DNA from 3 places in the Verrucosispora sp. CNZ293 genome. Region 3 is predicted to be linked to each of the others. Evidence: predicted binding sites of a transcription regulator. Region 3 holds the regulator's gene; each other region holds the start of a gene.

What was found. The regulator HrcA, encoded in region 3, represses chaperone genes, less so after heat shock. The targets are predictions, from matches to a motif close to GGTTNGCACNCTCNNNNNGAGNGTGCNAACC.
Positions count from the first base shown of each region.
Region 1: a site for HrcA is predicted at 6,902-6,932, ahead of groL (chaperonin GroEL). Genes of this name have one in related genera too.
Region 2: a site for HrcA is predicted at 5,230-5,260, ahead of groES (co-chaperone GroES). Genes of this name have one in related genera too.

Region 1 is NZ_PEFR01000001.1:5,354,995-5,364,898, forward strand. Features, by position in the region: gene CLT74_RS24420 (DoxX family protein) at 1-138, shown strand, start outside; SAM riboswitch class I at 257-392, shown strand; gene thrC (threonine synthase) at 402-1,688, shown strand; gene CLT74_RS24430 (GNAT family N-acetyltransferase) at 1,930-2,949, shown strand; gene paaN (phenylacetic acid degradation protein PaaN) at 3,003-4,676, shown strand; gene CLT74_RS24440 (GNAT family N-acetyltransferase) at 4,687-5,217, opposite strand; gene CLT74_RS24445 (cold-shock protein) at 5,429-5,629, shown strand; gene CLT74_RS24450 (hypothetical protein) at 5,757-6,854, shown strand; gene groL (chaperonin GroEL) at 7,130-8,752, shown strand; partial or broken gene CLT74_RS24460 (S8 family serine peptidase) at 8,842-9,904, opposite strand, start outside.
Region 2 is NZ_PEFR01000001.1:5,655,637-5,665,540, forward strand. Features, by position in the region: gene CLT74_RS25845 (ATP-binding cassette domain-containing protein) at 1-588, opposite strand, end outside; gene CLT74_RS25850 (substrate-binding domain-containing protein) at 692-1,786, opposite strand; gene ybaK (Cys-tRNA(Pro) deacylase) at 2,013-2,492, opposite strand; gene CLT74_RS25860 (THUMP-like domain-containing protein) at 2,563-3,858, opposite strand; gene CLT74_RS25865 (DUF397 domain-containing protein) at 4,041-4,232, opposite strand; gene CLT74_RS25870 (Scr1 family TA system antitoxin-like transcriptional regulator) at 4,223-5,023, opposite strand; gene groES (co-chaperone GroES) at 5,395-5,709, shown strand; gene groL (chaperonin GroEL) at 5,781-7,436, shown strand; gene CLT74_RS25885 (molybdopterin-dependent oxidoreductase) at 7,578-9,188, shown strand; gene CLT74_RS25890 (WhiB family transcriptional regulator) at 9,376-9,759, opposite strand.
Region 3 is NZ_PEFR01000001.1:6,180,358-6,190,261, reverse strand. Features, by position in the region: partial or broken gene CLT74_RS31600 (LAGLIDADG family homing endonuclease) at 153-701, opposite strand; partial or broken gene CLT74_RS31595 (PhoH family protein) at 909-1,655, opposite strand; gene CLT74_RS28260 (serine hydrolase domain-containing protein) at 1,839-3,227, opposite strand; gene CLT74_RS28255 (histidine triad nucleotide-binding protein) at 3,224-3,583, opposite strand; gene CLT74_RS28250 (16S rRNA (uracil(1498)-N(3))-methyltransferase) at 3,629-4,363, opposite strand; gene dnaJ (molecular chaperone DnaJ) at 4,365-5,510, opposite strand; gene hrcA (heat-inducible transcriptional repressor HrcA) at 5,584-6,606, opposite strand; gene CLT74_RS31590 (DUF4870 domain-containing protein) at 7,110-7,406, shown strand; gene hemW (radical SAM family heme chaperone HemW) at 7,433-8,656, opposite strand; gene CLT74_RS28225 (enoyl-CoA hydratase-related protein) at 8,677-9,465, shown strand; gene CLT74_RS28220 (hypothetical protein) at 9,587-9,904, shown strand, end outside.

The DNA.
Region 1 (9,904 bases), 830 kb from region 3:
TTGTCCGTGCTCTTCTGCTGGTCGTTCTTCCTGATCGCGGTGCTCGGTCCGGGCACCTGGGCAGTGGACAACCTGTGGCGGCGCGGGGACGCGACTGTCGCCCTGGATCGGGCTGAACCACGATCCGTCCCGGCCTGACGGCAGTGCCTCAGCGGCGCCGGGGCACGCGACGGCGCCGCTGAGGTTTCGCTCACAGGCTGGGATTGACCGGCGACGGCCGCGCCCGGATTGCCTAGACTCGGCCACACAACTGCATACCTCATCCAGAGGGGCTGAGGGATACGGCCCGACGACGCCCCGGCAACCACCTCGCACGCTCACCGTTGAGCGTTCGGCGGGGCAGGTGCCAATTCCGTCCCCGCCGCAGGGTGCGATGCGGGGAAAGATGAGAGGACTTCGACATGACGTCGACGCTCGCCCCGTCCGGCATCGACACCGCCGCCAGCCCCGCCCGCGCCCTGGTCTGCCGGGCCTGTTCGGCCCGCTACCCGCTCGCCGCCCAACACGCCTGTTACGAGTGCTTCGGCCCGCTGGAGGTCGACTACGACCCGGCCGCGCTCGCCAGCGTGACCCGCGAGCAGATCGAGGCCGGCCCGCGCAATCTCTGGCGGTACGCCGCCCTGCTGCCCGCCGGCCAGGACCCGGCCGCCAGGGTCACCCTGGACCCGGGGTTCACCCCGCTGGTGGCCGCCGACCGGCTCGCCGCCGAGTTGGGCATCACCGCTCCGCTGTGGGTCAAGGACGACAGCGCCAATCCCACCCACTCGTTCAAGGACCGGGTGGTGTCGGTCGCGCTTACCGCCGCCCGCGCGCTGGGTTTCTCCCGGTTCGCCTGCGCCTCCACCGGTAACCTGGCCAACTCCGTCGCCGCGCACGCCGCCCGGGTCGGTGCACCGTCCGTGGTCTTCATCCCGAGCGACCTGGAGCAGGGCAAGGTCGTCACCACCGCCGTCTACGGCGGCGACTTGGTCGCCATCGACGGGTCGTACGACGACGTGAATCGGCTCTGTGGCGAGCTCGTCGAGACCGACGAGTTCGAGGACACCGCGTTCGTCAACGTCAACGTGCGGCCCTACTACGCGGAGGGGTCCAAGACGCTCGGGTACGAGGTGGCCGAGCAACTCGGCTGGCGGATCCCCGCCCAGGTGGTCATTCCGATGGCCTCGGGCGAACTGCTCACCAAGATCGACAAGGCGTTCAGCGAGCTTGTCGAGATCGGCCTGGTCGAGGCCCCGGCCGGCGGTTGGAAGGTGTTCGGCGCGCAGTCCGCCGGTTGCAACCCGATCGCCACCGCACTGCACGGCGGCACCGACGCCATCACCCCGGTCAAGCCCACAGGCATCGCCAAGTCGCTGAACATCGGCGACCCGGCGGCCGGGCTGTACGCCCTGGAGGCGGTGCGTCGTACCGGTGGCTGGATGGATCACGCCGACGACGACGAGATCCGCGCGGGGGTGCGCCTGTTGGCGCGTACCACAGGGGTCTTCGCGGAGACGGCCGGCGGGGTGACCGTGGCGGTGCTGCGCAAGCTTGTCGAGTCGGGCCGGTTGGACCCGACCGCCGAGACGGTGGTGTTCAACACCGGCGAGGGGCTGAAGACGCTCGACGCGGTGGCCGGTGAGGTCGGCCCCACCCACCGGATCAAGCCGTCGCTGCGCGCGGCCCGGGACGCGGGCCTGCTGAGCTGACCGCGACGGTCGGGGAGTAAGCGGCATTTCGCAGGGAGTGAGCGAAACACGCCGCCGGGGACTTGACGACCGCAAACGGACGGCGCAAGATGCTCCGTGCGGGAGGGCGCTTCGCCGTAGACTTTCAGTCTTTACGACCCAGCGCCGGAGGCGTTGTGCGATCGTCCCTCCCGACCAACGTCCGAGCGGGCCAGCGAAAATTCGCTGGCCCGCTCGCCTGTCTCTGGCGCAGGCTGCCGGCATGACCGTCACCGTCACCCCCTTCGGTCCCGCCGACGAGCAGGCGATCGAGCAGGCGTACCGGATCGGCGCGGCGCACGTCGCCGCCGATCTGCCCGACTTCCCACCCTTCTGTCGGCAACGGTTCCTGGCGATGGTGCGTCATCCGATGCCGGGCAACGCACCTGTCAACCTGCTGGCCCACCTCGACGGTGAGCCCGCCGGCCACCTCGTGCTCGACCTGCCGCAGCTGGACAACACCGAGAACGCCTCCGCCGACCTGGTCGTGCACCCGGCGTACCGGCGTCGGGGGGTGGGCCGGGCGCTGGTCCAGCACGGCCTCGCCGTGCTGCGCGAGCACGGGCGCAAACGGGTCAGCGCGATGAGCCTGGCGCACCCGCCCGGGGCACCCGACCGTCCCTCGGTGGGCGCTGCCTTCGCCACCGCCTTCGGCGCGGTCGACGCCCTGCCCGACGTGCGACGGCGGCTGGACACCGCCGATCTGGACCAGGCACGGCTGGACGCGCTGCTGGCCGACGCCCGGTCCCGGGCGGTCGGCTACGAGGTGCTGCACTGGCGTGGCCGTACTCCCGACGACCTGGCCGCCGACGTGGCGTACCTCGACGGGCGGCTGCTCGCCGACGCGCCAATGGGTGACCTGGCGTGGGAGCCGGAGCAGGTCGACGCCGATCGTCTCCGCGGCACCGAACTGGCGCTGGAGGCCCGTGGCCGGCGGCGTTACCACGTCGGTGTCCGCCACCAGGCGACCGGCCGGCTTGTCGCGTGGACGCTGCTGGACGTCGGTGCGTCAGCGGACTGGCACTCGTTCCAGCAGATCACCATCGTCGACCCGGAGCACCGGGGTCACCGGCTGGGCCTGCTTGCCAAGATCGAAAATTTGCGGCACCTGCTCGCCCACGAGCCGGCCGTACGAGTGATCGACACCTTCAACGCGGGCAGCAACGATCACATGATCGCGATCAACGAGCAGCTCGGTTTCCGGGTGCTGGACCGCTGGAGCAACTGGCAGCTGACCATCTGAAGTTGTGACACGCCCCTACTGATCTGAGGGCTTCGTGTTGCATGATGGCGGGCATGACGGAGACCCCGCACCCCCGCTACGACAGGCACGCCGAGACCCTCAACCGCGCGCTGACCGCGATCACGGAGCGGGGATACTGGTCCGCCTACCCGGAATCCCCCAGCCCACGGGTGTACGGCGAGACCGCCGCCGCCGACGGCAAGGCAGCCTTCGAGGCGTACCTGGGCGGAGATTTTCCGCTCGACCAGCCGGGCGACGGCGACCGGGTCGCCACCGAGCAGAGCCCGTTCGGCGTCGCGCTGAACGTGCGCTACCCGCACGCCGACGCCGAGCAGCTGGTCGCCGCCGCGTCCGCCGCGCTGCCCGCCTGGCGTGACGCCGGCCCGCAGACCCGGGTGGGCGTCTGCCTGGAGATCCTCGACCGGCTGCACCAGAACATCTTCGAGCTGGCCAACGCGGTGCAGTTCACCAGCGGTCAGGCGTTCGTGATGGCTTTCCAGGCCGGCGGGGCGCACGCGCTGGACCGCGCGCTTGAGGCGCTTGCCTACTCGTACGCGGAGATGACCCGGCACCCGGGCACCGCCGCCTGGGAGAAGGCCGCCGGCAAGGGCGACCCACTGCGGATGAGCAAGACCTTCCACGTGGTGCCCCGGGGGGTGGCCCTGGTCATCGGCTGCAACACCTTCCCGACCTGGAACTCGTACCCGGGTCTGTTCGCCTCGCTTGTCACCGGCAACCCCGTCGTGGTCAAGCCGCACCCGCGCGCCGTGCTGCCGCTGGCCGTCACCGTCAGGTACGCCCGCGAGGTGCTCGCCGAGGCCGGCTTCGACCCGAACCTGGTGCTGCTGGCCCCGGAGGCCCCCGGCGAGAAGCTTGCCTCGACGCTGGCCCTGCACCCGGCGGTGCGGATCGTCGACTTCACCGGCTCCACCGAGTACGGCGACTGGCTGGAGGCCAACGCCCGGCAGGCGGCGGTGTACACCGAGAAGGCCGGGCTCAACACGGTCGTGATCGACTCCACCGACGACTTCGCCGGAATGTGCCGCAACCTGGGCTTCACGCTGACGCTCTACAGCGGCCAGATGTGCACCACCTCGCAGAACATCCTCATCCCCCGGGATGGCGTCGACACCGACCAGGGGCACAAGAGCTTCGACGAGGTGGCCGGCGGCATCGCCGCGGCGGTCGGCAAGCTCACCGGCGATCCGGCCCGGGGAGTGGAGCTGACCGGCGCGATCGTCAACGACGGTGTGCTGGAGCGGCTGGACGAGGTCGCCAAGGTCGGTGCGCCGGTGCTGGAGTCGCGTACCGTCGAGCACCCGTCGTTCCCGGACGCCGTCGTGCGTACCCCGACAATCGTCAAGCTCGACGCCGACGACACCGCTACCTACTCGCGGGAGTGGTTCGGGCCGATCTCCTTCGCCATCGCCACCGACTCCACCGCGCACAGCCTGGAGATCCTGCGCTCGACAGTGGGTGAGAAGGGCGCTCTCACCGCGGCCGTCTACTCCACCGACGACGCGGTGTTGGACGCCACCGAGGCGACCGCTGTCGAGGTCGGGGTGCACCTGTCGGCGAACCTCACGGGTGGTGTCTTCGTGAACCAGTCGGCGGCCTTCTCCGACTTCCACGGCAGCGGGGCGAACGCGGCGGCCAACTCGGCGTTGACCGACGGGGCGTACGTGGCGAACCGGTTCCGCATCGTGCAGAGCCGCCGGCACGCGTAGGGGCTGCGGCCTACACCGCCCTGCGCATCTGGAGTTCGCGCAGGGCGGGGATGTTCGGGTGCGGCAGGCGGACCCCGGTGTCGACGAAGCCCAGCCGCTGGTAGGCCCGGTAGGCGCGGTCGTTGCCGACCACCACCTCAAGCATCAGCTCCTCCCGTCCGCAGGCCCGGGACCAGCCCGCCACCCCGTCGACCAGATCCGCGAGCAGGCCGGTACCGCGCCAGGTCGGCGTGATGTAGACGGCGTAGATCACTGTCACGCCCGGCTCGGTCGGGTGGGTGACCCCGCCGGCGTGCCCGACCAGCCGGCCGCCCGGATCGGCCACGAACTGCGCCGTGTCCGGGCCGGCCGAGACCTGGGCGACGCGGGCGGCGTATTCGGCGTGGGGTCGGGCCGCGGCCTCGGCGATCGTCTCCAGGAACGCCAGCGGCGCGTCCGCGAGCATCTCCAGGCGTAGCGCACGCATCCGGGCCGCGTCGGCTGGCTCGACCCGGCGGATTACCGCTCCACGTACGCGTGTTCCGCCGGTGACGCTCGTCATGCCCGCATGCTTATCACAATGACGTACGACGATGCGGGTGAACGTAATACGCCCGATTTGTGGTCGTGCGCGGTCGTCACTCCTCGTGTAGCGTGCGATTTCGGTCACCCGTTTCAGCGGTCGTCGCGATCGCCCGAAACCGGTGGTTTCCGGGTGCCGGCGCGCCGGCGACCCGAGGTAGTGGAACGCCGTGCAGAGTGAGGAAAACACCGTGGCACAGGGCACCGTGAAGTGGTTCAACGCCGAGAAGGGCTACGGCTTCATCGCCGTCGACGGCGGGCAGGACGTCTTCGTCCACTTCTCCGCGATCGAGATGGACGGCTACAAGGCGCTGGACGACGGCCAACGGGTGGAGTTCGAGATCGCCCAGGGTCAGAAGGGCCCGCAGGCCGAGCGGGTACGCGTCATCTGAGCGCTGACCACCCACCCCATTGACCGATCGTCGTCGGGGTGGCGTGACCATGGCCGGAGGGGGCTGCGGTGCCGGCGCCCCACAAGGGAAGATCATGGACCGATCCAGCCGTCGCTGAGGAGGGTTCATGTCCGACCAGCCGCCCCCGACAGGTCCGCTCTCCTCGCCGCCGGGCGAGCCGGAACCGCCCACCGCCGGTTGGGCCGATCAGCCGCCTCCGCCCGGCCCGCCCTCGCCCGATGCTCCTCCCTACGGTCCGCCTCCGTACGGTCCGCCGCCCGGCCAGCCGCCCTACGTCGGCACGACGCCCTACCCGGGCCCGCCGGCCTATCCCGGCCAGCAGCCCTACGGTTGGTATCCACACCCGGTCGGCTACGGGCTCGACCCCTCCGACGCCCTGGTCACCCCACCCGGGGCCGGGCTCGGCGGCTGGTTCGCGCGCTGCCTGGGCGCCGCCCGTCGGGGCTGGCGGGAGCTGCTACCGATCCTGATGCTCACCCAGGTGGTGCCGGCCGCGGTGCTGTCGGTGCTGGTGCTGGCCGTGGACCCCTCGGCCCGTTGGGATGCCCAACTCGCCAGCGACTCCGCCGCGCTGCCGGCGAACTTCTGGACCGATCTCGCGACGCTCCTGCTCGTGCTGGTCACCGGCAGCCTGCTGCTCGGCCTGGTGCAGTGCGTCGGCTGGGCCGCCGGCACCTGGGTGATCGCCCGGCAGGCCGCCGGCCAGCCGGTCGACCTCGGTGCCGCCCTGCGCTACGGGCTGCGTCGGGCGCTCGGGCTCTGGGGCTGGACGTTGCTCATCACCCTGATCGTCACCTTCGGGTTCTGCCTCTGCTTCCTGCCCGGCGTGTACGCGGCCTTCGCGTTGGCCATGGCCGGTCCGGTCTACCTCTTCGAACGGCACGACCCGCTGAGCCGCTCGCACCGGATGCTGCGTGACCGGCTGGGGCTGCTGCTCGGTCGGGTGGCGCTGGTGGGCGCTGCCGTGATCGGGCTCTCGCTTGTCGCGAGCCTGGTCGAGTCGCTGGCGATCCTGCCCTTCGGCGCCACTCCGCTGGACGCCCCGGGTACGGCTGTGGGTGTGGTGCTGACGATCGCGGTGGTCACCGTGCTGACGCTGCCGGCGTACCTCGCGCAGATGGTCGGGCTCGTTGTCACCTACGCCGAGCAGCGGGCGCACGAGGGGCCGGTGAACGGCACGCAACTGGCGGCCGAACTCGGCTGACCCGGGCGATCGTGCTTGCACTCGGCAGGGGAGAGTGCTAAACAAGTCATTGGCACTCGCATGGCGTGAGTGCCAGTTGGTCGGGACGGTGGGGCTGCGGTCGCGCTCGTGACATAACCACGGGTGGGGCACGCGGTCAGTCGTCGCGGGCTATCCGGCCCGGCCGAGGAGACGTCGCCGTCGCCAGGTGGCGACGTCCCAAGGTGCGTACACCAGACGGCCCATCCGGGGCACACACTCGGGTGGCCCGTGAGTGTCCAGGAGGACAACGCCGTATGGCCAAGATGATCGCGTTCGACGAAGAGGCGCGCCGCGGCCTCGAGCGGGGCATGAACCAGCTCGCCGACGCCGTGAAGGTGACGCTCGGCCCCAAGGGCCGCAACGTCGTGCTCGAGAAGAAGTGGGGTGCCCCCACCATCACCAACGATGGTGTGAGCATCGCCAAGGAGATCGAGCTCGAGGACCCGTACGAGAAGATCGGCGCCGAGCTGGTCAAGGAGGTCGCCAAGAAGACCGACGACGTGGCCGGCGACGGCACGACGACGGCGACCGTCCTGGCTCAGGCTCTCGTTCGCGAGGGCCTGCGCAACGTGGCCGCCGGTGCCAACCCGATGGCCCTGAAGCGGGGCATCGAGGCTGCCGTGGCCAGCGTCTCGGAGGAGCTGCTGAAGCTCGCCAAGGACGTTGAGACCAAGGAGCAGATCGCCTCCACCGCCTCCATCTCCGCCGGTGACAACACCGTCGGCGAGATCATCGCCGAGGCGATGGACAAGGTCGGCAAGGAAGGCGTCATCACCGTCGAGGAGAGCAACACCTTCGGTCTGGAGCTTGAGCTCACCGAGGGCATGCGCTTCGACAAGGGCTACATCTCGGCCTACTTCATGACCGACCCGGAGCGTATGGAGGCCGTCTTCGACGACCCGTACATCCTGATCGCGAACAGCAAGATCTCGTCGGTCAAGGACCTGCTCCCGATCCTGGAGAAGGTCATGCAGGGCGGCAAGCCGCTGCTGATCATCGCCGAGGACCTCGAGGGCGAGGCCCTGGCCACCCTGGTCGTCAACAAGGTCCGGGGCACCTTCAAGTCGGTCGCCGTCAAGGCGCCGGGCTTCGGTGACCGCCGCAAGGCCATGCTGACCGACATCGCCATCCTCACCGGTGGCCAGGTCATCAGCGAGGAGGTCGGCCTCAAGCTGGACGCCGCCGGTCTCGACATGCTGGGCCGCGCCCGCAAGGTCGTGGTGACCAAGGACGAGACCACCATCGTCGACGGTGCCGGCGACGCCGAGCAGATCCAGGGCCGGGTCAACCAGATCCGGGCCGAGATCGACAAGAGTGACTCCGACTACGACCGGGAGAAGCTGCAGGAGCGGCTGGCCAAGCTGGCCGGCGGCGTTGCGGTGATCAAGGTCGGCGCGGCCACCGAGGTCGAGCTCAAGGAGCGCAAGCACCGCATCGAGGACGCGGTCCGCAACGCCAAGGCCGCCGTCGAGGAGGGCATCGTCCCGGGTGGTGGTGTCGCGCTGGTGCAGGCCGGCAAGACCGCCTTCGACAAGTTGGACCTGGCCGGTGACGAGGCGACCGGTGCGCAGATCGTCAAGATCGCGCTCGACGCCCCGCTGCGGCAGATCGCCGTCAACGCCGGCCTTGAGGGCGGCGTCGTGGTCGAGCGCGTTCGCAACCTCGACTCGGGTCACGGTCTGAACGCCGCGTCCGGCGAGTACGTCGACCTGCTGGCCGCGGGCATCATCGACCCGGCCAAGGTGACTCGCTCGGCGCTGCAGAACGCCGCGTCGATCGCCGCGCTGTTCCTCACCACCGAGGCCGTCGTGGCGGACAAGCCGGAGAAGACCCCGGCCGCCCCGGCTGGTCCGGGTGGCGGGGACATGGACTTCTGAGTCCAGCTCCAACGCCGGAAGGGGCGGGCCGCGTCAGCGGTCCGCCCCTTCCGCTGTGTCTCGGCGGTGTCGTCGTCCCTGGTCCTCGATCAACCACGGGCCGCCGAGACTGCCTCGTACGCGTCGACCAGGCCGGCACCGGCGATGTTCGGCGGGCCGCCGCAGTCGTCAGTCTGATCCCGGGACGGGTCGTTGGTCTCGACCGGGTCCGCCGTCTCGATCAGAATCCGCCGGGTCCGGTCCAGATCGCCGATGAGTTCAGGGTTGGCCGACCACATCAGCGCGACCACGCCGGCCACCTGCGGCGTGGCCATCGAGGTGCCGTCGAGCACGGCGTACCCGCCGCCCGGCATCGCCGAAACGACCTTCGCCCCCGGTGCCATCAGATCCGGTTTCGTCGCCCCCGAGATCGTCGGGCCACGGGAGGAGAAGGCGGTCACCCGCCGCCGGTCGTCCACCGCGCCGACGGTCAGCACGTCCGCGTACGGTGCCGGGGGTCCTGCACGGAACCGCAGAATGGGCCGGTGTTGCCGGCCGCCGCGACGACGAGGATGCCGGCGACCTCCAACGCCGCCGTGGCCGGCCGCAGCGCTCGCGGATCGCAGCCCTCGATCGGTGGGCAGCCCCACGAGTTGGTCAGGATCTCCGGTGCCCGGGCGGGCCGGCCCTGCCGGAACGGATCGCCACCGGGCGGGAAGGGCGCCAGCATGAACTGGAGGCAGTCGAGGTAGGCGGCCGGATTTCCCAGGTTGCGGTCGAGGTTGACGCAGCCCACCCACTGCGCCCCGGGGGCCACGCCGATGCCGTCCCGCCCGACCGCGCTGCCCATCGTGTGGGTGCCGTGCCCGCTGCGGTCAGCCGGTGCCCCGGTGCCGTTCCACGGGTCGAACCACGAGTCGTCGCCACCCCGGAAGCCCTGGGCCAGGGTCGGATGACGCCCGTCCACCCCCGAGTCGGAACTGCCCACGGTCACCCCGGTGCCGGTGACGTTCAGCTCGGACCAGACCCGATCCGCGCCGATCATGGTGATGTGCCACGGTGGGCCGGACGGGGGCGGGGCGTTGCCGGTGGCGCTGTCGGCGGGGGCCGGCAACGGCCGCAGCCGCTGGTTGACAAGTACCCGGGCCACCTCGGGGCGGCGGGACAGCCAGG
Region 2 (9,904 bases), 520 kb from region 3:
GGCCAGGCCGTTGTCGGCCAGCCGCCGGACCAGTTCAAGCACCTGGGCGGTCTGCGCGACGCCCAACGCGGCGGTCGGCTCGTCCAGGATCACCAGCCTGCTGTTCCAGAGCACCGCCTTGGCGATCGCCACCGTCTGGCGTTGGCCGCCGGAGAGACTGGCGACGTGCTGGCGCAGCGACTTGACGGTGCGTACGGAAAGCCCGGCGAGGGTCTCGGCCGCCATCTGTTCCATGGTCGGCTCGTCGAGGACGATGCCGCTGCGCTTCTCGCGGCCGAGGAACATGTTCTGCACGATGTCGAGGTTGTCGCAGAGCGCGAGGTCCTGGTAGACGACCTCGATGCCGAGCGCTGCGGCGTCACGCGGGCTGTGGATGTTCACCGGCCGGCCGTCGAAGACGAACTGCCCGGCGTCGGTCGGGTAGATGCCGCTGATGCACTTGACCAGGGTCGACTTGCCGGCGCCGTTGTCACCGACGAGCGCGGTGACCTCGCCCGGGTAGGCGGCGAAGGCGACGTCGCGTAGCACCTGGACGGGACCGAAACTCTTGTCGATCCCGCGTAGCTCCAGCAGAGGGGTCGCGGACACGGGGTTCTCCTTTGTCACGGAGGGAGATCGGAGCCCGTCCAGCGGCGGCAGGCCGCCCGGCACGGGTTTACCGTGCCGGGCGGCGCCGCCTAGGCGGGTGAGGTCAGCTGATGCCCGCTTCGGTGCACAGCGCGGCGAAGTCGCCGGTGCAGACCTCTTCCTTGGTCACGAAACCGTCGGCGATGACGTCCTTGACGTTCTCCTTGTAGATCGCCTGCGGGGTGAGGAGGACGGCGGGCACGTCCCGGTTGCCCTCCGGGTCCTTGACGGTCTGGCCGGTCTCCTTGCGCTCGCCCTTGGCCAGCGCGATGGCCAGCTCGGCGGCGGCGTCGGCCTCCTGCTTGACCGCCTTGTAGACGGTCATGCACTGGTCGCCGGCGAGGATGTTCTGCAGGCCCTGCGTGGTGGCGTCCTGGCCGGTCACCGGGACCTTGCCGTTGAGGTTGTTCTTCTTCAGCACCGAGATGGCGGCGTTGCCGAGGCCGTCGTTCGCGGCCAGCACACCGTCGATCTTGCCGCCGGTCTGGGTGAGCATCTGCTCGAAGATCGTGGCGGCCTGGGCGTTGTCCCAGTCCGGCACGGACTGGTCCGGGCCCTTGACGTATTCGTTCGCGTCGAACTTGGGCTTGAGGACCGAGTCGTAGCCGTTCTTGAACAGGGTGGCGTTGTTGTCGGTCGGCGACCCGTTCAGGTACGCCACGACCGGCTTCTCGGCCTTCTGGTCGGTCAGGCACTTGGCCAGACCCTCGCCCTGGAGCTTGCCGACGGCCTCGTTGTCGAAGCTGACGTAGTACTCCGCCGAGCCGCCGAGGGTGAGGCGGTCGTAGTCGATGGTGGCGACGCCCTGCGACTTGGCCTTGTCGAGGACGGCCTTGCCGGTGCCGGAGTCCAGGTTCACGATCATCAGCGCGGTGACGCCACTCGTGATCATCTGGTCGGCGATGGTCTGGAACGCGGTCTTGTCGCCCTGGGCGTTCTGGATGTCGTACTCGACGCCGGCGGCCTCGAAGGCGGCCTGGAGGAACTTGCGGTCGGCGCCCTCCCAGCGGGCGGAGGACTTGCTGTCCGGCAGGATCACGCCGATCTTCGGGGTCACGTCGGAGCCGGCCTGGTCGCCGCCGGAATCGTCGCCGCAGGCCGTCAGGCTGCCGAGGGCCAGCAGGCCCACGGTGCCGACGGCGAGGAAGCCCTTGCGCATGTGCAGGGTCCTTTCGAGGGTGGGGAAGGGTGTCGGTGTTTTGTTTTGTTGTGTCCGGCAACGTATTGCGCGCCACACGCCAGCACAAGGGTGAGCCGGACACGAGTTTGTTGTCGGCGGTAACAATTCAGCAACGCCCTCGACACCGTGCCGCCACCGTCCGTGTTCCGGTACCCGGCGTCCGATTCGGCTCCGGACGCCCGGGCGGATCAGCCGGCGGCGAGGATCAGCCGGTGGCGACGGATGCGGTTCGGGCTCCGGTGAGGGTGACCAGATCGGTGGGGGCCAGCTCCACCTGGAGTCCCCGGCGGCCGGCCGAGACGTACACGGTCGGATGGTCAAGGGCGGAGACGTCGAGCACCGTGGGCAGCCGCCGTCGCTGGCCCAGCGGGCTGATGCCGCCCCGGACGTACCCGGTGGCCCGCTCGGCCACCACCCGGTCGGCAAGCGTGGCCCGCTTGCCGCCGACGGCCGCCGCAAGTGCCTTGAGGTCGAGTCCGCCGGTGACCGGCACCACCGCCACGGTCAACGCTCCGTCGACCTCGGTGACCAGGGTCTTGAAGACCCGTTGCGGCGTCACCGCGAGCGCGGCGGCGACAAGCGCGCCGTAGTTGGGCTCGTCAGGCGAGACATCGTACGGATGGGTGCGGTGGTCGACCTTCCGCTGTGCCAGCAGCGCGATCGCCGGGGTGCCACGTCCCGCCATGACCGCCAAGGTAGCCCCGGCCCGATGCCCGAACCAGTGTCTTCCCAGCCGGTGGTGTGCCGGGTCGGGTTCAGGCCGCCGGCCGGCAGACCAGAACCGTCGGAGCGGCAGCGACCCGGGTGAGCACCAGGCTCGCCGGCTGGTCACCGGTCAGCCGCAGGTCGCGTCGGAGCCGTTCGGGCTCCAGCGCGGAGCCACGCTTGAGGATCTCCACCCGGCCGACCCGCCGCTCCCGCAGCAGCGCCCGGAGCCGTTTGAGGGAGAACGGCAGCACGTCGGTCACCTCCAGGCAGCGGGCGTACGGCGTGGGCCGTGCCGCGTCCGCGTAGAGGTAGGCGATTGTCGGGTCGGCCAACGTGGCGTCCAGCTCGGCGGCCAGCTCGGCCACCAGGTGAGCCCGGACCACCGCCGGATCCGGGTCGTAGACGAAGCGTCGCACCGTCCCGACCGCTGCCTCACGTGCCCCCGTTCCGGTCAGCTGGTACGTCGCCGGGCCGTCGGTGTGCCGGCTTCCGCCGCCGGCTCCGTCGGTGTGGTGGGTTCCGCCGTCCGCCGGGTGACCGGAGGAAGCTGTTGCTCCGCTCGGGACGTCAGCCGGAAGTTTCTCCTTCAGCACTGTCGCGCGGCGGGGCAGCTCGGCCAGCTCACCGCACCAGAGGGCCGCCTCGACCAGGTCGCCGTCCACGCTCACCCACTCCGCCTCCGCGTCGGGCGGGATCAACGCGTGGTCGATCCCCGGCGCGACCTTCACCACCGTGCGCGGCACCCGTTCGGCCAGGCCGGTCACGAAGTCCCACGACGGCGAGTACGAGTTCGGGTCGAAGATCCGCCGGCCGGTGCCGGCCCGGCGTCGGGCCGGGTCGCAGAAGACCGCCTCGACCCCTGTCACGTCGAACGCGGTCGCGTCGCCACACTCGACGGTGACCAGGTCGGCCAGCCCGGCGGCCCGAGCGTTCGCCTCGGCCAGCGCGGCGGTGAGCGGGTCCGCCTCGACCGCGTACACCCGGATGCCGGCGCGAGCGGCGGCGAGCGCGTCGGCCCCCAGCCCGCAGCCCAGGTCGGCAAGCGTGCGCACCCCCGCGGCGCGCAGCCGCCGCGCCCGCCGGTCGGCGACGACCCGTCGGGTGGCCTGCTCCAGGCCGGGCCGGGTGAAGAACATGCCGGCCGCCGCCGGCCCGAACTTGCCGGTCGCCCGGCGGCGCAGCTCCGCCTGGGTCAGCGCCGCCGCCGCGAGCCCGGCCGGCACCCCGGCCGAACGCAGCGCCGCCGCCGCGGTCAGCGGATCGTCGCCGGCCACCCGGGCCGCCGCGTCGAGCGCGGCCGACCCCTCAGCGGTACGCAACGCGCCGAACTGCTCCAGATCCACCCGCCCATTCTCCCGACCCGCACCAGCCTGACCCACGCGCCCCGGGGCAGGCACCCGCCGGGGCGCGGCGTGATCGTCTGCACTTCAGTGAGTCGACACGCCGATGTCCGAGTCACTGAAGTGCAGACGATCAACGTGCGGCTGGCCGGCCGGCCGGGCGGGCTCGGCGGTGGCGGTGGGGGTCAGTGAGTGGGGCGGTGGGTGGTGATGAAGGTGCGCCAGGCGGGCGGGGTGAAGGTGAGTGCCGGGCCGGCCGGGTCCTTGCTGTCGCGTACGGCGACCACGCCGGGCAGGTTGTCGGCGACCTCGACGCAGGCGCCGCCATTCTGATTGCTGCGGGAGGATTTGCGCCAGGCGGCACGGGTCAGGTCCATGACTTCGCCACTTCCTCGATCAGGCGGGCGGACTGCCGGCGCGGCAGCGCCTCACCGGCCACAGTCTCCCAACGCCGCCCCAGACTGGCAAGGTCGTTCGGGCTGTCCACAGTGTGCCCCCGGAGCTGGTTGTCCAGGTGCGCCACCTCGGTGCCGTCGGCGAGCCGAGCCAGCACGAACGGGCCGGCAAGCCCGCCGTACCACGGGGTCTCGGCCGGGATGATCCGCACCTGGACGTGCGGGCGGTCGGCGAGGCTGCGCAGGTGCTCCACCTGCTCGCGCATCGTCGCGCGCTCGCCCACCTGCCGGCGCAGCACCTGCTCGTCGAGCACCGCGACGAGCTGTGGCGGCTCCTCACGGGCGAGCACCTCCTGCCGGGCCATCCGGGCCAGCACCCGCTTCTCGATCTGCTCGTGGCTGAGCGGTGGACCGACCCGCAGCATCGCCCGCGCGTACGCCTCGGTCTGGAGCAGGCCCGGCACCACTGCCGGGTCGTACCAGCGCAGCGCGACCGCCTCCCGCTCGATCTCGCCCCACGGCCGGAACCAGTCCGGCTCGGCGTGCAGCCGGATCAGCTCCAGCATCCCGACGAAGAGGCCGCCGGTCTCCAGCACCTTGTCGAACCGGGCCAGGTAGTCGGCGCTCAGCTGGTTCGGGCCGATCTCCATCGCGCTCACCGCCGACGGGGAGTAGTTGATCATCTTGCTCAGCTCCTCCTGGCTGAGCCCGCGCACCTTGCGAGCCCGACGCAACTGGTCGCGCAGGAATCCAAGAGTTGGGATGTCCGCCATCTGTCCGCCCTCCGTGACGTTGTCGCGCCGGAGAGTAAGGGTCGACCGATCGGCGGGGAAGTCACTGTCGGCGTGTTGCGGTCAACCCTGGCGAACGACTGCGGAACAGTGCGGGAAAAGTGGTGACGTGGGTGCGGAAGAGCGGCGACACGAGGGTGGCGGATTGGCACTCTCCTTGACGGAGTGCTAGCCGAGGAATAACCTGCGATTAGCACTCTCACCCTGAGGGTGCCAACCTTCGGGCCCTGGTGTCCGGGGGTTGAACGCCAGGCGGACCGGCACCCGCGACGACGGCCCCGCCCGGTGGCATGTGGCAGATTGACGCCGGTCGGCATGCCGATCGGCAACGAAACCAAGTACCCCAGGAGGGTATGCCCGTGACTACCGCGACCAAGGTTGCGATCAAGCCGCTCGAGGACCGCATCGTGGTCCAGGCGAACGAGGCCGAGACCACCACCGCCTCGGGCATCGTGATCCCCGACACCGCCAAGGAGAAGCCGCAGGAGGGCACCGTCCTCGCTGTCGGCCCGGGCCGGATCGACGACAAGGGCAACCGCGTGCCGATCGACGTCTCCGTCGGCGACACCGTTCTCTACTCGAAGTACGGCGGCACCGAGGTCAAGTACGCCGGCGAGGAGTACCTGGTGCTCTCCGCCCGCGACGTCCTCGCGGTCATCGAGAAGTAAGCAACCGATCAGTGTCGTTGCCCCGGTCCGGCTCGCCGGGCCGGGGCAACGTCGCTTTCGAAGGGACATAGATGGCGAAGATCCTGAGCTTCTCGGACGACGCCCGGCACCTGCTGGAGCACGGTGTCAACGCGCTCGCCGACGCGGTCAAGGTCACCCTCGGGCCGCGCGGGCGCAACGTCGTCCTCGACAAGAAATTCGGTGCGCCGACGATCACCAACGATGGCGTGACCATCGCCAAGGAGATCGAGCTCACCAACCCGTACGAGAACCTCGGCGCGCAGTTGGTCAAGGAGGTGGCGACCAAGACCAACGACGTCGCCGGCGACGGGACCACCACCGCGACCGTGCTCGCCCAGGCCATGGTCCGCGAGGGTCTGCGTAACGTCACCGCGGGCGCCAACCCGGCCGGCCTCAAGCGGGGCATCGACGCTGCCGCCGCCAAGGTCTCCGAGGCGCTGCTCGGCAAGGCGGTGGACGTCTCCGACAAGAAGTCTGTCGCGCACGTGGCGACGATCTCCGCGCAGGACGCCACCATCGGCGAGCTGATCGCCGAGGCGATGGAGAAGGTCGGCCGCGACGGTGTCATCACCGTCGAGGAGGGCTCCGCCCTGCACACCGAGCTGGACGTCACCGAGGGCCTCCAGTTCGACAAGGGCTTCATCTCGCCGAACTTCGTCACCGACGCGGAGTCGCAGGAGTCGGTGCTGGAGGACGCGTACGTCCTGATCACCACGCAGAAGATCTCCGCGATCGAGGAGCTGCTGCCGCTGCTGGAGAAGGTCCTCCAGAACAACAAGCCGCTGCTCATCATCGCCGAGGACGTCGAGGGTCAGGCGCTGTCCACCCTGGTGGTCAACGCGATCCGCAAGACCATCAAGGTCTGCGCGGTCAAGGCGCCCGGCTTCGGTGACCGCCGCAAGGCGATGCTCCAGGACATGGCGATCCTCACCGGCGCCGAGCTGGTCGCCCCGGAACTGGGCTACAAGCTCGACCAGGTCGGCCTGGAGGTGCTGGGCAGCGCCCGGCGCATCGTGGTCGACAAGGAGACCACCACTGTCGTCGACGGTGGTGGCCAGGCCAGCGAGGTCGCCGACCGGGTCGCCCAGATCCGCAAGGAGATCGAGGCCTCGGACTCCGAGTGGGACCGGGAGAAGCTGGCCGAGCGGCTGGCGAAGCTCTCCGGTGGCATCGCCGTGGTCAAGGTCGGCGCGGCCACCGAGGTCGAGATGAAGGAGCGCAAGCACCGCATCGAGGACGCCATCGCCGCGACCAAGGCCGCGGTCGAGGAGGGTACGGTGCCCGGCGGCGGTGCCGCCCTGGCGCAGATCCTGCCGGTGCTCGCCGACGACCTCGGCTTCACCGGCGACGAGAAGGTCGGCGTGTCGATCGTGCGTAAGGCACTTGTCGAGCCGCTGCGCTGGATCGCCCAGAACGCCGGCCACGACGGCTACGTCGTCGTGCAGAAGGTCACCGACAGCGACTGGGGCCACGGCCTCGACGCCGCCATCGGCGAGTACGTCGACCTGACCAAGTCGGGCATCATCGACCCGGTCAAGGTGACCCGCAACGCGGTCACCAACGCCGCGTCGATCGCCGGTCTGCTGCTCACCACCGAGAGCCTCGTGGTGGAGAAGCCGGCCGAGCCGGAGCCCACCGCGGGCGGCCACGGCCACTCGCACGGCCACGGTCACGGTCACAGCCACCAGCACGGCCCGGGCTTCTGAGCCCTGCCGTACGCCGAACGTGGGGCGCACCGTCGACGAGACGGTGCGCCCCACGCGCTTTGAGTCGGCGTACCGGTGACGAGAGGTTACGAACGCTGACGCCGACTACCGGACCGGTGGTCGGTGGGAAACACTTGGCGGGTGAGCAGCACGACACCTCGGTTCGCCGCCCTGGCCGGCGTCGCCGCCGCTGCGGCGGCCATCGGCACCGCCGAACTGGTTGCCGCCCTGACCGGCCCCCGCTCGTCGCCGCTCGTCGCGGTCGGCGGCCTCGTGGTGGACACCGCCCCCGAACCGGTCAAGCGGTTCGGCATCGAGGTCTTCGGCACGTACGACAAGATCGCCCTGCTGGTGGGTACGGCGCTGCTGCTCGGCGGCTTCGCCGCCCTGTTGGGCATGCTGGCCGCCCGCCGGCTGACGGTGGGACTGGCCGGCATCGCCGTCTTCGGCGGGATCGGCGCGGCGGCGGCCCTGACCCGGGCCGGCGCGGACGCCGCCGACGTGCTGCCGTCACTTGTCGGTGCGGCGGTCGGCGGACTGGCGCTCTGGACGTTCGTCGCCGGCCCGCTGGAACTGGACCCGTGGCCCTGGTCCCCACCGACACCGGCCGGCCCGCCGGCCCTCGGAAATCCGCCAGCCTCGGGCGACCCGTCGGTCCCCGGAGGGCCGGGGCGGCGGGTCGATCCGGACTCGCGGCGGCGGTTCCTCACCGGCGTCGGGACCGTGCTCGGGGTGGCCGCCGTCGGGGGAGTCGCCGGGCGGTGGCTGGCCGGCCGTCAGGGCGTGTCGGCCGCCCGCGAGGCGATCACGCTGCCGGCCCCCGTCTCCGCCGCACCACCGGTGCCGGCCGGCGCTGACCTGGCCCAGCCCGGGCTGGCCAGCTACGTCACGTCGAACCGCAGCTTCTACCGGATCGACACCGCGCTCGTGGTGCCGCAGGTCGATCCCGCGACCTGGCAGCTGCGCATTCACGGCCGGGTCCGCAACCCGATCACGCTGAGCTACGCCGATCTGCTGGCCCGACCCATGGTGGAGCGGTACGTGACGCTCGCCTGCGTCTCGAACGAGGTCGGCGGCGACCTGATCGGCAACGCGCGCTGGCTCGGCGTACCGATCCGGGATCTGCTCGACGAGGTGGGGCCGCTGGACGGCGCCGACCAGGTGGTCGGGCGTTCGGTGGACGGTTGGACCTGTGGCACCCCGACGGCCGCGCTGCGTGACGGACGGGACGCGCTGCTCGCCGTCGGCATGAACGGCGAGCCGCTCCCGGTGCAGCACGGTTTCCCGGTCCGGATGGTGGTGCCCGGCCTGTACGGCTACGTGTCGGCGTGCAAGTGGATCACCGAGTTGGAGTTGACCAGCTTCGCTGACTTCGACGCGTACTGGGTTCCCCGGGGCTGGTCGGCGCAGGGACCGGTGAAGACGCAGTCGCGGATCGACACGCCCCGCCCACGCAACCGCCCGGCCGCCGGCCCGGTCACCGTCGCCGGCGTCGCCTGGGCGCAGCACCGGGGCATTGACCGCGTCGAGGTACGCGTCGACGAGGGGCCCTGGCAGGAGGCTCAACTGGCGCCGACGATCTCGGTGGACACCTGGGTGCAGTGGTCGTGGCAGTGGCCGGCCACCCCTGGCGAGCACACCCTCCAGGTCCGGGCGACGGACAGCACCGGCGAGACGCAGACCGGCGAGCCGCGCGGCGTCGCCCCCAACGGCGCAACCGGCTGGCACTCCGTAACCCTCACCATCACCTGACCCCCGCCCACCCACCCACCCACCCCACCCCAGCCTGGTTGATCATGAAGTTGTTGTCGTCGACACGCCGATGGCGCGACAACAACTTCATGATCAACGAGGTCAGGGACGGGGGCGGGGGCGGGGGCGGGGGGCAGGGCGGCGCCGCGCCCCTGCGGTGGGGGCGCGGCGCCGGTGGTGCGGTTGGTCAGGCGACGTTGCGTTGGATGGGCATCGTCGACCGGTGGGAACTGCCCAGCCGGGCCTCCAGCCGGTTGACGTCGACACGGGTCTGCCGGCGGTCGGCGAGGTCCTCCCAGCCGACCGCGAGCAGGCGCAGTCGCTCGGACTCGCTGAAGCCACCCCACACGCCGTACGGCTCGCGTACCGCAAGGGCGTGCGCGGCGCACTCGGCGCGGACCGGGCAGGCACGGCAGACGGCCTTGGCGGAGGATTCCCGGCGCAGCCGGGACGAGCCCCGCTCGCCGTCGGGGTGGAAGAACTGGGCGCTGTCGCGGCCCCGGCAGGCACCGAGCCGCTGCCAGTCCCAGAGGTCGATGATGGGTCCGGGCAGTCTACGTACGTTCGACATCAGCACCCCTCCTCTCGCGCGGCACCGCGAGACAGCTTGTGGCCGGTTGTCCGGGCGGCGGGCCGCGCAGGCGCACCGTTCCCGGCCTGGCCACTCCCTACCCGGGCGTCCCTCGCCTCACACGTCTTTGATCCAGAACACTTGA
Region 3 (9,904 bases):
GGTCGGCCGCCGCCGCACTCCTCGTACCGCTGGCGCTTACGCGCCAACCGGAACGGCGCTACGCCCTCCGGCAAGCGGATCTCCACGACGTAGGCGTCCGACCGGTACGCGACCGGTCGACCGCTGGCCAGGCCAGGCTTGCGCCCCTCGGCCACCCGAACGCGCCACGTCGCCACGCCACCGAGTGACTGGACCAGGTGGACGACGTTGTCGCGGAGTCGGGGAGAGGTCGTCGAGTACTGCACCCGGCAGGTACGTCCCGCCTGGACGACCGGCCCGCCGTCGGTGTCCAGCAGCCCTTGCAGGACGGCCAGGCGGACATCGACGCTGTTCTGGAGATACACGGACGGCACGAACTTGGTGCCCGACTTCGTGCCGGCCAGACCCAGCTCGCGGAGCGCCACCGTCACCGGGTTCGCGACGATCACTCCACCGCGGTGACCCTTGGTGTGCCGGAGCACATAGTCATAGTCGCTCTTGCGGTGCAGCTCGATGTCGACGAGGTTGTCCTCGATCGCGCGAGCGAGTTCAGGGTCCGCCGTGGTGAATCCCGGCGTCGTCCGGCACGAGATCGACCCGTCACCGAGCAGCAGGCCGAGGACGTACGGATCGAGCGGAACGTCCTGCGGCTCCAGCTGGACCGGAGCCACCACAGGCAGTTCGTAACGACGGATGTAACCCCGCCGCTCCTGCCCGATCATCTCCTGGGTCTCCAGCGTGCGTCGCCGACCGCGTCGCTTGTCCTCGGGCGTGGCGACCGTCCAGAGGTGCTCACCGCAGCACAGGGTGGAGGCCCCGTCCTGCGTGGTCACCCGGTAGACCTGTTTGGGCCCTTGCGGGTAGATCCCGATCACCGGGGTCGGCATACCGTCCGAGCCGATCACCAGGTCGCCGACCTGGAGTGAGCCGAACCGCTTGAAGCCTTCCGGCGTCAGGACACGCGCGTCGTACGGCTGTGCCCGGCCCCTCATGTATGCCAGGGGGGCGACCTCGATCGTCCCGGCCGCCATCAGCTTCGGGATGGTCTCCGGGTCGAGCATGTCGTGCAGTGCGTCGTAGAGCGGACGCAGGTAGGGGTCGATCTTCTCGTTGAGCGTGCCGGGCAGGAAGCCCAACCGCTCACCGGCCTCGACCGCCGGCCGGGTCAGGATGATCCGGTTGATCTGCTTGGCCTGCAACGCCTGCACCGCCTTGGCCATGGCGAGGTAGGTCTTACCGGTACCCGCCGGGCCGATGCCGAAGACGATGGTGTGCCCGTCGATCGCGTCGACGTAGCGTTTCTGCCCGAGCGTCTTGGGGCGGATGGTGCGCCCGCGCCGGGAGAGGATGTTGAGGGTGAGCACCTCGGCGGGTCGCTCCGTACCACCCTGTTCGAGCATGCCGACGGTACGCCGGACGGCATCTGTGGTCAGGGTCTCGCCTTTCTCGATGAGTTCGAGCAGCTCGCTGAAGAGCCGCTCGGCGAGGGCGTTGTCGGCGGGAGCGCCGGTGATGGTGATCTCGTTGCCACGCACGTGCACGTCACTGTTCACCGAGCGCTCGACCAGTCGCAGGATCTCGTCACCCGCGCCAAGCAGGTTGACCATGATCTTCGAGTCGGGAACCGTGATCCTGGTCTGCACCCGGGGCGGGCCGGGAGGTGGGGTGCCGGTCATAGGTCGGGCCCGAGGGGCCCTGCGCCACCTGCTCTCGATCTCGGTGCCGGGCCCGTGGCACGGCGTGCGGACGTTGCATCCATCGTATCGGTTCAACGACGCGGACACGCTGCCCATTTCCGCCGCCGTGGCACCCCGGCAGCAGTGGACAGAACAGGCATTTCACCCCCGGTGACTGCCGGTTCAGGCGCGGAAGTCGAATCCCTCGAAGGTCTCCTGACGCCGGGTGAACCGGTACGTCGCCCAGTGCATCCGGACCACCACGCCAGCGGAGTCGCGGGTCAGCCGGAGCAGCTCACCGGTTTCCCGCCCGGCGACGGTACGGAACACGTCAGGTCGCTGCGGCACCGGCGCGAAGACCGCCTGCGGCTTTCCCGGTGGGTCAGCGGCGCCACGGGCCCGCAGCGCCCCCTCGTGCCACGAGAAGACGTACTCGAAGCCCTCACCCCACCAGCGGCCGAGCAGCCCGCGCACCTCCGGCGGCGCCGGATCGCCGGGACGCCACGGATCGATGTCGGCCGGATCGTGGTCGACTGCGGCGGCGAGCAGCCGGTGCGGCAGCTCCAGCAGCTCGACGGCGGTGCCGGAGGAGCCCAGCACGGCTGCGCCGAACGCGGCCGGGGTGCCCTCACCGCCCCGTCGGCCGTACACCCCGGCGAGGAAGCCGGGCATCGCCCCGTCGTGCCCGACGTGCACCACCCGCTCCCCCTGCGGTACCAGGATCAGTCCGAGACCGAACCCGCCGGCCCACACCGCCTCGTCGGTGACCGTCACCGGCCAGCGCATCTCGTCGAGAGTGGTCGGGGCGAGCACCCGGCCCGCCGCGTCCATCGCCGGCGGGTCGGCCAGGAAGGCGGCCCAGCGGGCCATGTCGGTAGCGGTGCTCCACAGCTGTGCGGCAGGTCCGACAGCGCCGAAGTCGGTGGGTGGTTCCGGATGCGCCTCGTCGGAGTACGCGTCGACGAGGAACCCGGTCGCGGCGCGCGGGCCCGGGGTGACGGTGGTGGCGGTCAGTCCGAGCGGAGTCAGCACCCGATCGCTGAGCACCTCCGCCCAGGTGCCACCGCGTACCTGCCCGACCAGGCGGCCGAGCAACGCCATGCCGAGATTCGAGTAGTGGTAGCGGCGCCCGGTCGGCAGCACCCGCTCGGCCCGGGCCAGCTCGGCGACGAGCTGTTCGGCGTCCGGCGCGCGCAGCGTGTCCCAGACGTCGCCGTACGGCTCCCGTTGCAGGCCGGCGGTGTGCGACAGCAGCCGGCGTACGGTCAGCTCGCCGTGCGCCGGCAGGTCGAGGTGCCGGCGCAGCGGGTCGTCGAGGTCGAGCAGCCCGTCGTCGCGGCACTGCATGACCAGGACGGCGGTGAAGGTCTTGGTCACCGAGCCGATCCGGAACCGGGTCTGCTCGTCCAGGGCCGTGTCGATGCCGGTGCCGCCGGCGGTGCAGGTCCACAGCGGCCGGTCGGCGCGATGCACCGCAGCCGAGATCGCCGGCACCCGGGCCCGCGCCTGGATCTGGCGCACCATCCGGTCCAGGTGACCGGCGGCGGAGCTGCGGCCGGCGGCGGAGGTCATCCGAGGTTCCGGGCCAGCATCGGGCCCAGTGGCGCGCCACCGAGGACGTGCGCGTGCACGTGGAAGACCTCCTGACCGCCGTACGCGCCGGTGTTGAACATCAGCCGGAACCCGTCGCCGAGCAGGCCCTCGTCCTCGGCCACCGCGGCGGCGGTGGCCAGCACCTCGCCGGCCAGCGCCGGATCTCCCTGACCGAGCGTGGCCACGTCCGCGTAGTGCTCCTTCGGCACGACCAGCACGTGGACCGGCGCCTTCGGGTCGATGTCGCGGAAGGCGAGTGTGGTCGGCGTCTCACGGACCACGGTGGCCGGGATCTCTCCGGCGACGATGCGGCAGAACAGACAGTCGCTTCCCATCCGGGCAGTGTAAGAAAGAGATCCCCGGCGGCGTCCGTGCGACGCTCACCACCGCAGCAGGCGGGTGGCGAGGACGGCCAGGGCGGCCACGCCCGCGGTGGAGGTACGCAGCACCGAGGTGCCGAGCCGGACCGGTCGGGCGCCGGCCTGGTGGAAGGCCGACAGCTCGTCCGGGGTGATGCCGCCCTCCGGCCCCACCACCAGCACGATCTCGCCGTGGTCGGGCAGTTCGACGGTGGTCAGCCGGTCGGTCGCCTCCTCGTGCAGCACGTACCCGGCCGCCGCACCGGCGATCCGGCGCGCCACCGAGGCGGTGGCTTCGTCAGGTGCCCCCGCCAGCACCGGCAGCCATGCCCGACGGGCCTGCTTCGCCGCCTCGCGGGTGGTGGCCAGCCATCTGCCGCGGGCGCGTACGCCCCGGTCGCCGCGCCACTGCACCACCGAGCGGCTCGCCGCCCAGGGGACGATCTCGTCCACCCCCGCCTCGGTCATCGCCTGCACGGCCAGTTCGCCCCGGTCCCCCTTGGCGATGCCCTGGACCACGACCAGTCGGGGGTTCGCCGCGTCGACGTACCCCCGGTCGGTGACGTCGAGGTCGAGGGTGCCCCGGCCGACGGCGGTGACCACGGCGGTGGCCGTGCCGCCCCGGCCGTCGGCGAGCAGCACCTGCTCGCCGACCCGCAGCCGTTGCACGGTGGCGGCGTGGTGGCCCTCCGGGCCGTCCAGCACCAGCGAGTCCGCGGTCGGCAGCGACTCGACCAGGAACAGTGGGGCGGACACGTCAGGCGTGGCCGTTGAAGGCGTCGCGCATCCGGGAGAAGAAGCCGCCCTGCTTGGTCAGCTCGGCCACCTCTTCGCCGCGGGTCTTGGCGAACTCGCGCAGCATCCGCTCCTGCTCGGCGTCGAGCTTGGTGGGGGTACGCACGTCCAGGTGGACGTAGAGGTCACCGCGCCCGGCGCCGCGCAGGTGCGGTACGCCCCGGGCCCGCAGCCGCAGGGTGCTGCCCGGCTGGGTGCCCGGCTTGACGTCGACAGGTTCCTCGCTGTCGAGCGCCTTGATGGTCAGCCGGGTGCCGAGCGCGGCGGCGGTCATCGGCACGGTGACCCGGCAGTGCAGGTCGTCGCCCTTGCGGGAGAAGACGTCGTGCGGTCGTTCGTGGATCTCCACGTAGAGGTCCCCGGCGGTGCCGCCACCCGGGCCGACCTCGCCCTGCTGGGCGAGACGGATCCGCATGCCGTCCTCCACCCCGGCGGGGATCTTGACGGTCAGCGACCGGCGGGTGCGTACCCGGCCGTCACCGGCGCAGGTCGGGCAGGGGTGCGGGATGGTGGTGCCGTAGCCCTGGCAGACCGTGCACGGTCGGGCGGAGACCACCTGGCCGAGGAAGGTGCGCTGCACCGACTGCACCTCGCCCCGGCCGCCGCAGGCCTCGCAGGTGGCCAGGTGGGTGCCGGCGGCGGTGCCGGCGCCGGAGCAGGTGGTGCAGAGCACGGCGGTGTCGACGGTGATCGGTGCCTCGACGCCGAAGGCGGTCTCCTGGAGGTCCAGCTCCAGGCGCAGGATCGCGTCGGCGCCGGGGCGGGTGCGCGGTCGCGGGCCTCGTCCGGCGCCGGTCGCGCCGCCGAAGAACGCGTCCATGATGTCCTGGAAGCCGACGAAGGGTCCGGCTCCGCCGGGGCCGCCCGGGCCGCCGGGTCCACCCCCGCCCGGTGCCAGCGGGTCTCCGCCGAGGTCGACGATCTGCCGTTTCCGATCGTCCGAGAGGACCTCGTACGCGGCGTTGATGTCCTTGAACTTCTCCTGTGCCTCCGGGTCCGGATTCACGTCCGGATGGAACTGGCGCGCCAGCTTGCGATAGGCGCGCTTGATCTCGTCATCGGAGGCACCCTTGCTCACGCCGAGAATGCCGTAGTAGTCCCTGGCCACTGCGTTCCGTGTCCTCGTGTTCGTCTCGAGTTACGCCGTTCGGCGGCGGCAGCCTGCCGGCGGCCCTGACTTGTCAGTTCTGGGCCAGCAGCTCGCCCACGTAGCGTGCCACGGCCCTCACCGTGGCGATGGTTCCGGGGTAGTCCATCCGGGTCGGTCCCAGCACGCCCATCCCCCCGACGATTGTCGCGCCCGGGCCGTACCCGGTGCTGACCACGGATGCCGCCCGCAGGTTGTCGTACTCGTTCTCGTCGCCGATGCGTACCCGCAGTGTGCTCGGCTCCACCTCACCGATGAGCTTGAGCAGCACGACCTCCTCCTCAAGCGCTTCGAGGATGGGGCGCAACGAGCCCTGGAAGTCGAGCAGGCCGCCCCGGGCGAGGTTTGCGGTGCCAGCCAGGGCGAGCCGTTCCTCGTGCCGTTCGACGAGCGTCTCCAGCAGCACCGTGGACAGGGTCGTCATGGCCGGGCGCAGGTGCGGCACGCAGTCGTCGATGAGGGCCTGCACCAGCGGCGGGGTCTCCGACAGGCGGACTCCGACGAGTTTCTCGTTGACCAGCCGGCGCAGGTCCAGGACGTCGTCGGCGAGGACCGGTGCGGGCAGCTCGACAAGCCGCTGCTCGACCCGGCCGGTGTCGGCGATCATCACGAGCGTCAGCCGGGTGGTGGAGATCGGCACCAGTTCCAGGTGACGCACCCGGGATCGGGCCAGGCTCGGGTACTGCACGACGGCGACCTGACGGGTCAGCTGCGCCAGCAGTCGCACCGTGCGGTGCACCACGTCGTCGAGGTCGACGGCGCCGGCCAGGAAGCGCTCGATCGCCCGGCGTTCGGCCGGGCTGAGCGGCTTGACCCGGCTCAGCCGGTCGACGAAGAGTCGATAGCCACGATCGGTGGGCACCCGCCCCGCGCTGGTGTGCGGTTGGCGGATGTAGCCCTCCTCCTCCAGCACGGCCATGTCGTTACGGACCGTCGCCGGCGAGACACCCAGTTGGTGTCGTTCGACGAGCGATTTGCTGCCGACCGGCTCCTGGGTGGCGACGTAGTCCTCGACGATCGCGCGGAGCACGGCGAGCTTGCGGTCGTCCAGACCCACCTTCCCCACCTCCTGTCGCAGGTCAGCTCTCAGCGCCGCGGCCACCAGAGGAACACTCTGGCACTCGACTGTAGCGAGTGCCAGTCTACGTCGGGGCCCGCGCGGACGCGATGATCAAGTCAGCACGGCTGTCATCAAACCGATCGTCGGGTTGACACTGGCCGGTGTCGCTCTGGTGCGCCGTTGCCGGTGGCACCTACCGTGACCTCCATGACTGAACCACCTCGTCCCCCGACTCCGGCGACGAACCCACGACACCACTGTCCGGCTCACCTGGCCAGGGCGGCTATCCACCGCCCGGCGGCTATCCACCCCCCACCGGCGACCAGCCGCCGCCGGCCGGCTATCCCCCACCCGGCGGCTATCCCCCACCCGGCGGTTACCCGCCGGGAGCGCCGGGTGTCGGCTACCCGACCGGCGGTTACGGCCCTCCGGGTGGTGGCTACGCCAACAACGAGGACAAGACCTGGGTCCTGATCGCCCACTTCGGCGGCCCGCTCGGCGTGGTCGTCGGTGGCGGCCTCTTCGGGTGGGTGGCGCCGCTGATCGCGATGATGACCCGCGGGCAGCAGTCCCCGATCGCCCGGGCGCACTCGGTGGCCGCGCTGAACTTCCAGCTCACCTGGGCCATCGTCGGCGTGCTGAGCTGGGTGCTCGCCACGATCACCTGCGGCATCCTGTTCTTCGCGCCGATCATCGCGGGGATCGTGCCGGTGATCTTCGGCATCATCGGCGGGGTCAAGGCCAACGACGGGGTGCTCTACCAGTATCCGATGAGCTACTCCTTCGTGAAGCGCTGACCGGCCGGGCCGCCTGGTGACGGGGATCAGGGCAGCAGGTCGCGGACCACGGCGTCGGCGAGCAGCCGGCCGCGCAGGGTGAGCACGGCACGGCCGGCGGCGTGGGCGGGCTCGGCGAGCAGACCCTGGGCAAGTGCCCGCGCCGCGCCCGCTCGCCCGGCGTCGGTGAGCACGTCCAGCGGCAGGCCGGAGGCCAGCCGCAACCGCAGCATGACCTCTTCCATGTGCGTCTCGTCGCCGGTGAGCACCTCCCGGGCCTGCCCGGGTGACTCGCCGGTGGCGAGGCGTTTGGCGTACGCGCCTGGATGTTTGACGTTCCACCAGCGCACGCCGCCGACGTGGCTGTGCGCCCCGGGCCCGAGGCCCCACCAGTTGCCGCCGGCCCAGTAGAGCAGGTTGTGCCGGCAGCGCGCGTCAGGTGTGCGGGCCCAGTTGGAGACCTCGTACCAGGAGAAACCGGCGGCGTCGAGGGCCGACTCGGCGGCCAGGTACCGGTCCGCGGCCACGTCCTCGTCCGGGTACGGCAGCTCACCACGGCGCATCCGGGCGGCCAGCCGGGTGCCGTCCTCGATGATCAGGGCGTACGCGCTGACGTGGTCCGCGCCGGCGGCGACCACCTGGTCCAGCGAGGCGGCGAAGTCCTCGGCCCGCTCCCCCGGCGTCCCGTAGATCAGGTCGAGGTTGACGTGGTCGAACCCGGCGTCCCGGGCCTCCAGCGCGGCGGCGGTGGCCCGGCCGGCGCTGTGCCGGCGGTCCAGCACGGCGAGCACCCCGGGCGCGGCCGATTGCATGCCCAGCGAGATCCGGGTGTACCCGGCCGCCCGCAACTCCTTCAGCGTGGTGGGTGTCACCGACTCCGGGTTGGCCTCGGTGGTCACCTCCGCGTCGGCGGCCAGCCCCCACGTCCGGTCGATGGCGTCGAGAATCCGGGCCAGGTCGTCGGTGGGCAGCAGGGTAGGGGTGCCGCCACCGACGAAGACCGTCTCCACCCGGGCGGGCGGAGCCTCGCCCAACACCCGGGCGGCGAGCGCCAGCTCCGCCAGCACGGCGTCGGCGTAGCCCTCCCGGGTCGCGCCACCGCCCAACTCGTCGGCGGTGTACGTGTTGAAGTCGCAGTAGCCGCAGCGGCTCGCGCAGAAGGGCACGTGCACGTACACCCCGAACCCCCGGGCGCCTACCGACGCGTGGGCGGACGCGGGCAGCGACCCGTCGGCGGGGACGGGCTCGCCTGCTGGAAGGACGCCGGGCATGGCCACTAGTGTGCCCTCCCATGACCTCTCCCGACGCGCTCGTGCGGGTCGCCACGGCCCACGGGGTGACCACGCTCACGCTGGACAGTCCGCACAACCGCAACGCGCTCTCCACGCCGCTGATGACCGAACTGCTGGCCGGGCTGGCCGCCGCGGTCGCCGACGACGCGGTCCGGGTGATCGTGCTCGACCACACCGGTCCGGTCTTCTGCTCCGGAGCCGACCTGAAGGAGACCGCTGCGGCGTACGCCAGCGGCACGGTGCCGGCAGGGATGCTGGGTGACGTGCTCGCGGCGGTCCGGGAGTGCCCGAAGCCGGTGCTGGCGAAGGTCGGTGGCCCGGCCCGGGCCGGCGGCCTGGGCCTGATCGCGGCGGCCGACCTGGCGGTCTGCGCGGCGGAGGCCACGTTCGCCTTCACCGAGGTGCGGATCGGGGTGATCCCCGCGGTGATCTCCGCGACGGTGCTGCCCCGCCTGTCGTCCCGGGCGGCGGCCGAGCTGTACCTGACCGGCGACACCTTCGACGGCCGGCGGGCCACCGAGATCGGCCTGGTCACCGCAGCGGTGCCGGCCGAGGAGCTGGCTGCCGTGGTGCGCCGGTACTGCGACTCGCTGGTGCGCGGCGCGCCGGCGGCGTTGGCCGGGGCGAAGCGGCTGCTGCGCCGACCGGCCGCCGTCGACCTGCGCGCCGAGCTGGCCGAGCTGGCGGAGTTGTCCACCGGGTACTTCCTGTCGGCGGACGGGATGGAGGGTGTCACCGCGTTCCGGGAGAAGCGACCACCGCGCTGGGTGGCCGAACTCGGCAGGTGAGGTGCGGCCGGGACGGGGAACCTCACGTCCACGCGTGGTCGCCGCGCGGGGGCCGGAACCGGTCGGACGACCCCGGACAGCTCGACGAGGGACGTACGCTTGGCGGACCTTGACACAGGAGGTGCGGGTGCGAACTCGGGCTGCCGCGACGGGCTTCGTGGTCCTCGTCCTGATCGCCACGATCGGGATGATCGTGGTGCTGAGGCAGGCCGGCGAGGGGCTACGGCTGCCGCTGACCGGCCGGGCCTGCACGGTGCAGGCCGACGGCGAGGTGACACTCGACTCGCAGCAGATGGCGAACGCGGCGACGATCGCGGCGATCGGCGTACAGCGCGAGATGCCCGAGCGGGCGGTGGTGGTGGCGCTGGCCACCGCGTACCAGGAGTCCGGGCTGCGCAACCTGACAGGTGGTGACCGCGACTCCGTGGGGCTGTTCCAG